3 regions of the Lysinibacillus sp. NPDC096382 genome follow, and region 3 is predicted to be linked to each of the others. Evidence: riboswitches for the same ligand, from Rfam matches in the RefSeq annotation. Region 3 holds a riboswitch; each other region holds the start of a gene.
The links. A riboswitch is a leader RNA that binds a small molecule or an ion and turns the genes downstream of it on or off. The one in region 3 is predicted to bind thiamine pyrophosphate.
Positions count from the first base shown of each region.

Region 1: it holds a riboswitch for thiamine pyrophosphate, as region 3 does, so the genes downstream of both, ACIQZA_RS04380 (ABC transporter substrate-binding protein) here and thiC (phosphomethylpyrimidine synthase ThiC) in region 3, are expected to answer to the same signal.
Region 2: it holds a riboswitch for thiamine pyrophosphate, as region 3 does, so the genes downstream of both, thiT (energy-coupled thiamine transporter ThiT) here and thiC (phosphomethylpyrimidine synthase ThiC) in region 3, are expected to answer to the same signal.

Region 1 covers NZ_JBIWFC010000002.1:125,491-128,776, forward strand. The annotation lists gene ACIQZA_RS04375 (TetR/AcrR family transcriptional regulator) at 119-727, opposite strand; TPP riboswitch at 934-1,043, shown strand; gene ACIQZA_RS04380 (ABC transporter substrate-binding protein) at 1,195-2,190, shown strand; gene ACIQZA_RS04385 (thiamine-binding protein) at 2,192-2,482, shown strand; gene ACIQZA_RS04390 (ABC transporter permease) at 2,482-3,252, shown strand; gene ACIQZA_RS04395 (ABC transporter ATP-binding protein) at 3,230-3,286, shown strand, end outside.
Region 2 covers NZ_JBIWFC010000015.1:79,108-82,393, reverse strand. The annotation lists gene ACIQZA_RS18670 (hypothetical protein) at 1-188, opposite strand, end outside; gene ACIQZA_RS18665 (hypothetical protein) at 527-844, opposite strand; gene thiT (energy-coupled thiamine transporter ThiT) at 984-1,544, opposite strand; TPP riboswitch at 1,672-1,780, opposite strand; gene ACIQZA_RS18655 (magnetosome magnetite crystal formation protein family) at 1,906-2,241, shown strand; gene ACIQZA_RS18650 (AAA family ATPase) at 2,455-3,286, opposite strand, start outside.
Region 3 covers NZ_JBIWFC010000018.1:13,640-16,925, forward strand. The annotation lists gene thiC (phosphomethylpyrimidine synthase ThiC) at 175-1,953, opposite strand; TPP riboswitch at 2,086-2,200, opposite strand; gene ACIQZA_RS20020 (AEC family transporter) at 2,737-3,286, opposite strand, start outside.

The DNA of each region.
Region 1 (3,286 bases), on a different contig from region 3:
AATGGTTTCTTAGGTTCTTGGCCTGTAATAGTGTCAAAAAGGGAATCATCTATTTACCATGTAGATCAAAAATTGAATTTCCTAATTTTATAGAGTATGGGTGTAGGATGGAGAAGGTTTAAGTATTAGAGATAGGTCCGAATAATCTAAGGGCTTGTCTCGTTATATCCTTCCATACCATGTTTGTATATTCATCAATAAACGTTAAACGCATTCCGTTTAAGATGGATAAGTACGACTCAGCAATTAATGAAGGTGATTCTTCATAAAAGTAACCAAGCATTTGCCCAGCTTCAATAACTGGATAAATACAGTCTATAAATAATTTTACAAAATCATCTAGTTCTTTAAAAAGCTTTGGAAATCGATCAGGTCTTGCAAGATCCTGTTGAATTAAACGTAGGTATTCACTTCTCGTTGCAAAAAGTTGCACATGACAATCTATCATTTCCTTAATTACTTCAAGAGGATCACTTTTAAAGTGTTCATCTATTTCAATAAAATATGGTTTGATTTCCTCCAGGGGCTCCAATATTGCCGATTCATAAAGCTCTTCTTTGGAATTAAAATACGTAAATACGGTGCCAAAACTAACTCCTGCTTCCTTTGCTATGTCCGCTACTTTGGTCTCTGCAAAACCATTCTCACTATATAATTTAATTGCGGCGTTTAGAATGGCAAATCTTTTTCTTTTCTTTTTTTCATCATTAGTAAGTCTAGGTTCCATTTAGATTCTCCGTTGAAGGGTTTTGTGTATGTTTACCTAGCACTCCCGAAGATGATTTTTACAAAGAAAAGGACATTGCGGTTATTCAACAAAAGGAATTGAAGGAAGGCATGGAGCTTTAAAATTAAATTAGCAGCGCTTTCGGCAAATAGAGCCTTGTCATTTCCGGATAGATATGGGTATAATAATCACGAAAAGTTCATATGGAAAGAATGTAGGGGGGCTGGTGTTGCCAGCTGAGATTGTGTCCGATAGACACTGACCCTTTGAACCTGATTTGGCTCGTACCAGCGTAGGGAACATCTATTCAAAAAGAAAGTTTTTGATATTGATTGTAAAACGTCTGGGAGGAATCCTGGGCGTTTTTTGTTTTCAGACTTTTGTTGTATACACAGACCGTGAACGCTTTCTTCTGGTAAAGACATTCATTCATGAACATTTCACACTACTTACTTGGAGGATTGAGCATGAAAAAATGGTTATTGGTCCTAATGGCTGCACTTTTCACATTAGTGGGCTGTAGCGAAAAAGAGGCTAAAAAGGATACTAAAGGATTAACAAAAGTATCGGTTGTCCTAGATTGGGCACCGAACACAAATCATACCGGTTTATATGTAGCGGAAAAACTTGGCTTCTTTAAGGAACAGGGCTTAGATGTAGATATAATATTACCAGGCGAAGCGGGAGCAGATCAGCTTGTGGCGTCTGGCAAGGCTCAGTTTGGCGTAAGTTATCAGGAAGGGATTACACAGGCACGTGTGCAAGATGTACCTTTAGTATCGATCGCGGCGATTATTCAACATAATACTTCTGGCTTCGCATCCATTGCATCAAAAGGCATTACTTCACCGAAGGATTTTGAAGGTAAAACATACGGTGGCTGGGGGGCGCCACTTGAAAAGGCAGTACTGCAATCACTAATGCAAACAAAAAATGCAGATATTAATAAATTAGATATTGTCAATGCAGGCGATATAGATTTCTTCACAATGATGAAAAAAGATATTGATTTTGCGTGGATTTATTATGCATGGACAGGTATAGAAGCAGAACTGCGTGGCGAAAAACTGAACATGCTATATTTAACAGATTATAGTGATCAGTTAGATTATTACACACCTGTACTTGCTACAAATGAAAAAATGATTAAAGATAATCCTGAAACGGTAAAAGCATTTGTCGCTGCTACAGCAAAGGGCTATGAATATGCGATAAAACACCCTAATGAAGCGGCAAATATTTTACTAGAAGCAGTACCTGATTTAGATAAAAACCTTGTGCATAAAAGTCAGGAATGGCTAGCAGATAAATATCAAGATGACGCTGCACAATGGGGCGAGCAAAAGCTAGCTGTCTGGGGAAATTACGCGAAATGGATGGCGGACAACAAAGTTTTAGAGGGCGAATTTAACGCAAAACAAGCATATACAAACGACTTTTTACCGAAAAAGGAGACAAAGTAACATGGCAAACTCATTAATAAGTGTACAAATTATCCCGAAAACTGAAACATATGAGGATGTGATCCCGTTTGTCGATGCAGCGATTACGGTTATCGACGCATCAGGGGTGAAATATGAAGTTCATCCATTAGAAACGACAATGGAAGGTGAGCTATCGACTTTACTACAAATCATTGAAAAAATGAATGACAAGATGATTGAGCTTGGTGCTATTAATGTCATTACGCAAGTGAAAATTTTATATCAGCCATCTGGTATTACAATGAATACACTAACGGAGAAATACAAGTAATGAGGCAGGCTTTCAAACAAGGAAGGACGATAATTTTTATCGCCTTCCTCTTATTCATATGGGAACTTATTGTCCGTTTTGCAGACGTACCACATTGGCTATTGCCTACACCAAGTGCCATTTTGAAAGAAGGCTTTCAATCGTATAAGACGTTTGTGCCACATGCTATAGCGACTGTTCAATTAGCATTTCTAGGCCTTGCCATTGGAATAGTGTGTGGACTAACGGTTGCTGTGCTATTACATCGTTTTACGTTTGTGCGGGAGCTATTTTATCCTATTCTTATTATGTCACAAAATGTCCCGGTGCTCGTTCTAGCACCGCTCTTAATTATTTGGTTTGGCTTTGGTTTATTGCCAAAGCTCATTATTATTTGTCTGGTGTGCTTTTTCCCGATTGTTATTTCGGCAATGGATGGCTTCCGTCAAACCTCACCTGAGCTGAAACATTATTTTGAAATGATTGGGGCAACTAAATCACAAACCTTTTGGAAACTTGAATGGCCATATGCGTACCCGTCGATTTTTTCAGGCATTAAGATTGCGGCGACGTATAGTGTTATGGGAGCTGTCATTGCAGAATGGTTAGGTGCGAAAATGGGGATTGGCGTCTATATGACATTGGCGCAATCATCATTTCGAACGGATCGCGTGTTTGTAGCGATTTTTGCCATCATTTTTTTAAGTTTACTATTATTTAGTGCTATTCGATTATTAGAAAAACTTGTTGTGAAGGGGAGAGGAATCTATGCTAAGCATTCAAAACATTGATAAATCCTTTAATGCTCTTCCGGTTATTCGCGAT
Region 2 (3,286 bases), on a different contig from region 3:
TTTAATTTTTCATTGATTTCTTCCAATAATAAAGATTGCCTTTTTAATTGCTTAGTTGTACTGATAGCAAACCAAAGGAAAAAAATAAATGGAATAAGAGAAAATAATAACCCGAAAATCGAGAAAGCACTAAATAAAATATCTCCTGAATTAAAACTGTTCATATCTTCTGTATAATAACTATTCAAAACTCAAATCCTCCCACTTTTTTCACTAACTTAAAATTTTTTCTACATCGAAATTGTAACATAGCAGAGTTTGGGTTGGTAGAGAAATGGTAAATGTGCAACAAATGAGATTGACAGCTACAAGAATTGAGTAACAAGTACCTAAGCAGAGTTGAACGAGCCTTTAACGAACCTGTGAGTGTGGTTAGTGGAGCAGAGGGAAACAGTCTAATTGTTGCTATAGAGCCATGTGTGAAGCTACAGGAGAGGTTGTGAAAGCATAACAAAAGGACTTGTGCGTATGGGATTCAATCATACACGCAAGTCCTATTCTTATTGAAGGAAAGCACTACGTTAGCTTAATGAGAAATGTGTGAGGTTAGTCCTAATTTATCAATGAGAAGATTACCTTGTTCTATTTTAAACGTTTTCTTTTCAACACTAAATTCCCACCCATTTTCAATCGCATATCTAATTAAACGTTCACAATTGCTTGGCTTATGTGGGATGAAGTTCCAGCTACCTTCCCATGTAAACAAGACTTCAAAATATGATATTTTTGATGAATAGACTTTAAAATTCACAAATTTGTTACTAGGGATCTCATTAATAACGCAGTGGAATTGAAAACCATCTACAATTATCTCTTTAGTTCTTTTGCAGAATGCCTTCCCCATTAGACCCTCCTGAATACGGCGTTTTTTCAAGCATGACGAGGCACACATTGGAAGTAAACTGCTCCGTTAGTTGAATAGCAACAATCTTTTCGAAAACAGCCAAAACAAAAACCCTTCACTCATGTGAAGGGCATAATAGTTATGATTTTCGTTGCATTAATTGAGGTGCTGCCGTAAATAGCAGAACACCGACAATCGCTGTTAAAATCGTTGCTGGTAGCATATATGTTCCATTATAGATGATTGAATAAATCCACGCATTTTGATCGCCTGCATACTCTGCGAAAAATACAGCGCCACCAATGGTATGTGCTGCATAGCGTAAAAAACCTGCTAATACAGTTCCTAAAATAATATAAAGCGCCATTTTCTTTTTGTTTAAATTTTTTGCAGCCTCAAGCACCGGTCGACGTACAACGGCCGCTAAGCCCACTACTGTAAAGGCAACACCATAATCAAGTGTTCCTTGTAGCCAATGCACAATTGTAGCACCAAACATTGTTTGCATTACACCAATGAGTAAACCGGTTGTCATGCCTGGAATAAGGCCCCAGCGGAATGCTATTAAAATTATTGGTACCATCACTAGACTAACAGAGCCGCCTTGTGCCCATACTTTAAAGGAAACCTGATCGAGCACAAGGCCAATCGCAGCGAATATCGCAATCTCCACAAGCATTAACAGTTTTTTATTGTCCATAATATTCTCTCCTTTGTTCCGATGTAGGATACAAGAGCAGGAATAGAAATCAGTTGGCAAATATGTCCCTATCTGGCATCAAAAAAATAAAAAACGATGCCAGGACAGAGCCTCACATCGTAAAAGTGTCGGTTTCTATCCACAATCCCTACGCAAGTGTTAACTTACAGGTTCGAAGAGTCAAGGCATTACGTGCCCAGTCTCAGCTGACATCATCAGCTCCCCTTGTGGTCGTACATCTTAATTTTATTGAACAACCTCATTGTACGCAAACACTGTTATGATTACAACCTCTTCCACATTTTTTTTTTTGAAACTTTATCGTTTTTCATGCGTAAATATTAAAAAAGGAGGTACTACTATGGAGAACCAAAAAATTTTATCTGCCTTTAGTTATCTCAGTATTTTATTTGCACCCTTTATTGTGCCATTAGTCGTTTACTTTGTGACAAAAGATAGCGACGTAAAGAGGCACTCTATTCGAGCACTAATATCACATTTAATCCCAGTCGCATTCGGAATAATTTTCTTTGCAGTCTTTATTTTCTCAACTTTATCATTCAACACTAATTTTGATCTAAATTCAGATAGTAATAATTTTCTTATCATTTGGTTTGCTTCATTCGCAATTTATATTCTCGTTTCATTAGGAGTCGTTATTTGGAATATTATTCAAGCAGTTCGGGTGATCCGATAAGTTTCATCTTAACCTCTCCTTGAACACATAGTACTTAAGGAGCTGTTATTTTGTGAAAGTATCTAAAGTTGTTAAAACCGCTGTAAAATTAGCACCTATCGTTATCCCAATTGTCAAAAAAGTAATCGCTGCAAAAAAAGGAACAAATCCTAACGTAACTAAAAAAAAATAACAACAAGGCGTATTTCCAACAAACAGAGATACGCCTCTTTGTTATTTCACTTCAAAATATGTTTGACTATGACCGTTCATTGCTTTTTCGACATGCAACACAGCAGGCATTGTAGCTTTTAACTCTGCAACGTGAGAAATGACTCCAATCATACGTCCGGAATCTTGTAAATCAATAAGCGTATCAATCGCCTTATTTAATGCTTCTTCATCGAGAGAACCGAAGCCCTCATCAATAAACATCGTTTCGATACGGATATTACCTTGAAAGCTTTGTATGACATCTGCCATCCCAAGGGCAAGACTTAGAGACGCATTAAACTTTTCTCCCCCTGATAATGTTTTCACATCTCGTAATTGATCTGTATAAGCATCATACACATCTAGTCCTAGCCCACTTTGCTTGGCATGCTTTTCTAAGCGATCTGAACGTCGTAGCTCAAATTGACCGTTGGATAAATGATAAAGTCGAACATTTGCCGCCTCTGTTATTTTATCTAAATAATTGATTTGAATATAACGCTCAAAAGACAGCTTTTTCACATTCTGTCCATTTAACATTGCATAGAGCTCCTTTACTCGCCCCGCTTCTTTTTCAAGTAAATGAATCTCCTGTTCGGTCTCCTCAACTTTTTTGATAAAGTCTGCACAAGCCTTCGCAAATCCTTCCATTTGTTGCAATACTTTAAAAGCTTCCTCATATGTGACACGAAGCATCTCTAACTTTTCTTCCATGGTCGTTAAATCTTGCTTCTCTTGCCCTTTAAGATGCTTCTCTCCCTCAGTAATTTGTACTTGTAATGTGTGGATTTGTAGTGCATATTCATTGCAAGATTTCCGTAAAGCTTCTATTTGCAACGCGCTACGCTTCCCA
Region 3 (3,286 bases):
TTTTTACTCCATGTGAAGGACATCTTCACATGGAGTTTTTTTATATTAATGACAGAACGAGGACTCATCACCATAATGTGTGGTTGATTTCCGTTCCGACAGGGCGCTTTTCTGGGGGCGTCCGATGAAACTAATAAGGCTTGTGCCTAATTTGACACAAGCCTGCTTTACTAATTATTGATAAATTTGACTGCCTGCCCGTTTAAATTCCTCTGCTTTCTCCTTCATACCTTTGTGGATTGCTTCAGTCGTATTTAAGTCACTCTCTTTTGCATAATTACGAATATCCTGTGAGATTCTCATACTACAAAACTTAGGTCCACACATTGAACAAAAGTGCGCAGTTTTTGCCCCTTCTGCAGGCAATGTTTCATCATGGTATTCAACTGCACGCTCTGGATCTAACGAAAGATTGAATTGATCGCGCCAGCGGAATTCAAATCGTGCCTTAGATAGCGCATCGTCACGCTGCTGTGCTCCCGGATGCCCTTTCGCTAAATCGGCAGCATGTGCAGCAATTTTATACGTAATAACCCCTACACGAACATCGTCACGATTTGGTAGGCCGAGATGCTCTTTTGGCGTCACATAACATAGCATTGCCGTACCATACCACCCTATCATTGCAGCACCAATAGCCGATGTAATATGGTCGTAACCAGGGGCAATATCTGTTGTCAACGGTCCTAAAGTATAGAAAGGAGCTTCCTTACACACCTCTAACTGTTTATCCATATTTTCTTTAATAAGATGCATTGGTACATGCCCTGGTCCTTCTACCATCACCTGTACATCATGCTCCCAGGCAATTTGCGTTAATTCCCCTAGCGTTTCTAGCTCTGCAAATTGAGCCTCATCATTTGCATCTGCAATAGAACCAGGACGTAAACCATCACCTAAAGAGAAGGCAACATCATAGGTTTTCATAATTTCGCAGATCTCTTCAAAATGAGTATATAAGAAGCTCTCTTGATGGTGATATAAACACCACTGCGCCATAATCGAGCCTCCTCGAGACACTATGCCTGTTACACGATTAGCCGTTAATGGCACATAGCGTAGCAATACCCCTGCATGAATCGTGAAGTAATCAACACCTTGCTCAGCCTGTTCGATTAACGTATCACGATACACCTCCCATGTTAAATCTTCTGCCACTCCATTTACTTTTTCTAGCGCTTGATAAATCGGCACCGTTCCCACTGGCACCGCGGCGTTACGAATAATCCATTCACGTGTCGTATGAATATGCTTACCAGTAGATAAATCCATAATGTTATCAGCACCCCAGCGTGTAGCCCACGTCATTTTTTCTACCTCTTCTGCAATAGAGGATGACACCGCTGAATTTCCAATATTGGCGTTTATTTTTACGTGGAAGTTACGTCCAATAATCATCGGCTCTGCCTCAGGGTGATTAATATTAGATGGCAAAATAGCACGTCCTGCCGCGATCTCTGAGCGCACAAATTCTGGGTCCATATTTTCGCGTATCGCTACAAATTCCATTTCTGGAGTAATAATTCCCTTTCGTGCATAGTGAAGCTGCGTTACATTTTTACCTTTCTTCGCACGCAAAGGCTTTTTGGATAAATACGGAAAAATATTTTCACTTATTCGTGGATCATCAGCTTTGCGGAATCCATTATCTTCTGGCTTGATAGTACGCCCTTCGTATTCTTCAACGTCACCTCGTTTTTTGATCCATGCACTACATAAAGCTGGCAATCCTTTCGTAATGTCCACCTTATACGCAGGATCAGTATACGGGCCGCTCGTATCATAAACACGTACTGGTGCATTTTCCTCTTCACCAAAGCTTCCTGTCGTTGGACTTAGAGCAATTTCACGCATTGGCACTAAAATATCTGGTCGAGAACCTTCTACGTAAACTTTTTTACTTCCTTCAAAACTAGACATAATCGTAATATTCTTGTCGCTAACTGTTGTCATAAACTACTTCGCCCCCTTTTATATTTATACAAGGACCGAATCTAGCTCACCCCAATAAAGACAAAAGCCGAATCCAAAAAATTTTGGATCCGGCTAAGAATGTAAAGGTATAGTTATTGCAAATACATTGAGTGCAATAATGGTTAACTTTCCCACGCTGGTATGAGCCAGATCAGGTCCAAAGGGTCAAGAAACCTCTATGCGTTTCCCTCTCAGCCTGACTCATCAGACTCCCCTAGTTAATGCTATTAAGTTTGATGATAGTGTAGCAGATATTGTTAAGAGATGGAAGCTTCATTTGTTTTTTTTGCTTATCATCAAAAGTTGGCGACAGCAATTGATCAATTATGCCTCGGCATAATTGCATCTGGATTCGGCATTGTGCTTAGGCCTGCATCTATATTAATTCCTTATCGATCCGTGTTCAGCTGATGCTTGGACACCACTGAAAAGTAACTTAAACCCGAATTGTATCTTACAACCTATAGAGATGGGAGACTTCTACTGAAAGAAGTTTAAACGTAAGCCATGCATATAGGTTGATTGGAGTGGAGGCTGGGCGACTCCTCGGGGATCAGCGTCACAGATGAGACCCTGGAGCGAGCAGCGCGAGTGGCTCATCGGACGCCCCCAGGAAGCTCTGCTCTGTGCGAAAGCGAAGCGTCAGCGACAAATGTTTTAACTGTGCGAAAGCGAAGCGTCAGCGACAAAGCGCCCAGCCGGAACGGAAATCAACCTCACGTTTTGACAATAATCTTTTTTATTCCGAATAGCACCAAACTGTTAAGTAAACAACAGTTCCGCCACATAAATCACAATCGTCACTGTAATACAGCTCACAATCGTTGAAAATAAAACTGTTTGTGCAGCAGTTGCCGATTCTACGTCATATTCTAATGCAAGACTAGAACTATTTCGCGATGTCGGGAACGAACTAGCTATAAAAAGTGATTGTGCCACGACACCATCAAGACCAAGCGCAAAAATGATTAGCAATGCAACGGCTGGCCCTATGACTAGTCGTGTAAAACAGCTAATGAATACTATCTTATTGAACATGGATTTAATTTCAAGTTGCGATAGTTGCGTCCCTAAAGTTATTAATGCTACAGCGATAAAGCCATCTGCCACATGGTCTATCGGAATTCTTACAAACTGCGGAATAGCGATAGTAAAATAGTTCATTGCCACACCAATAATAAGTGCATGAATAATGGGCATTTTGAGGAAGTCTTTCACAATAGACATGCCCGATTTTGTTGAAGAAATTAAATTGTACAAGCCGTAAGTATAGGTCGTCATATTTTGAAATATAACGAGAATGACCTGAATC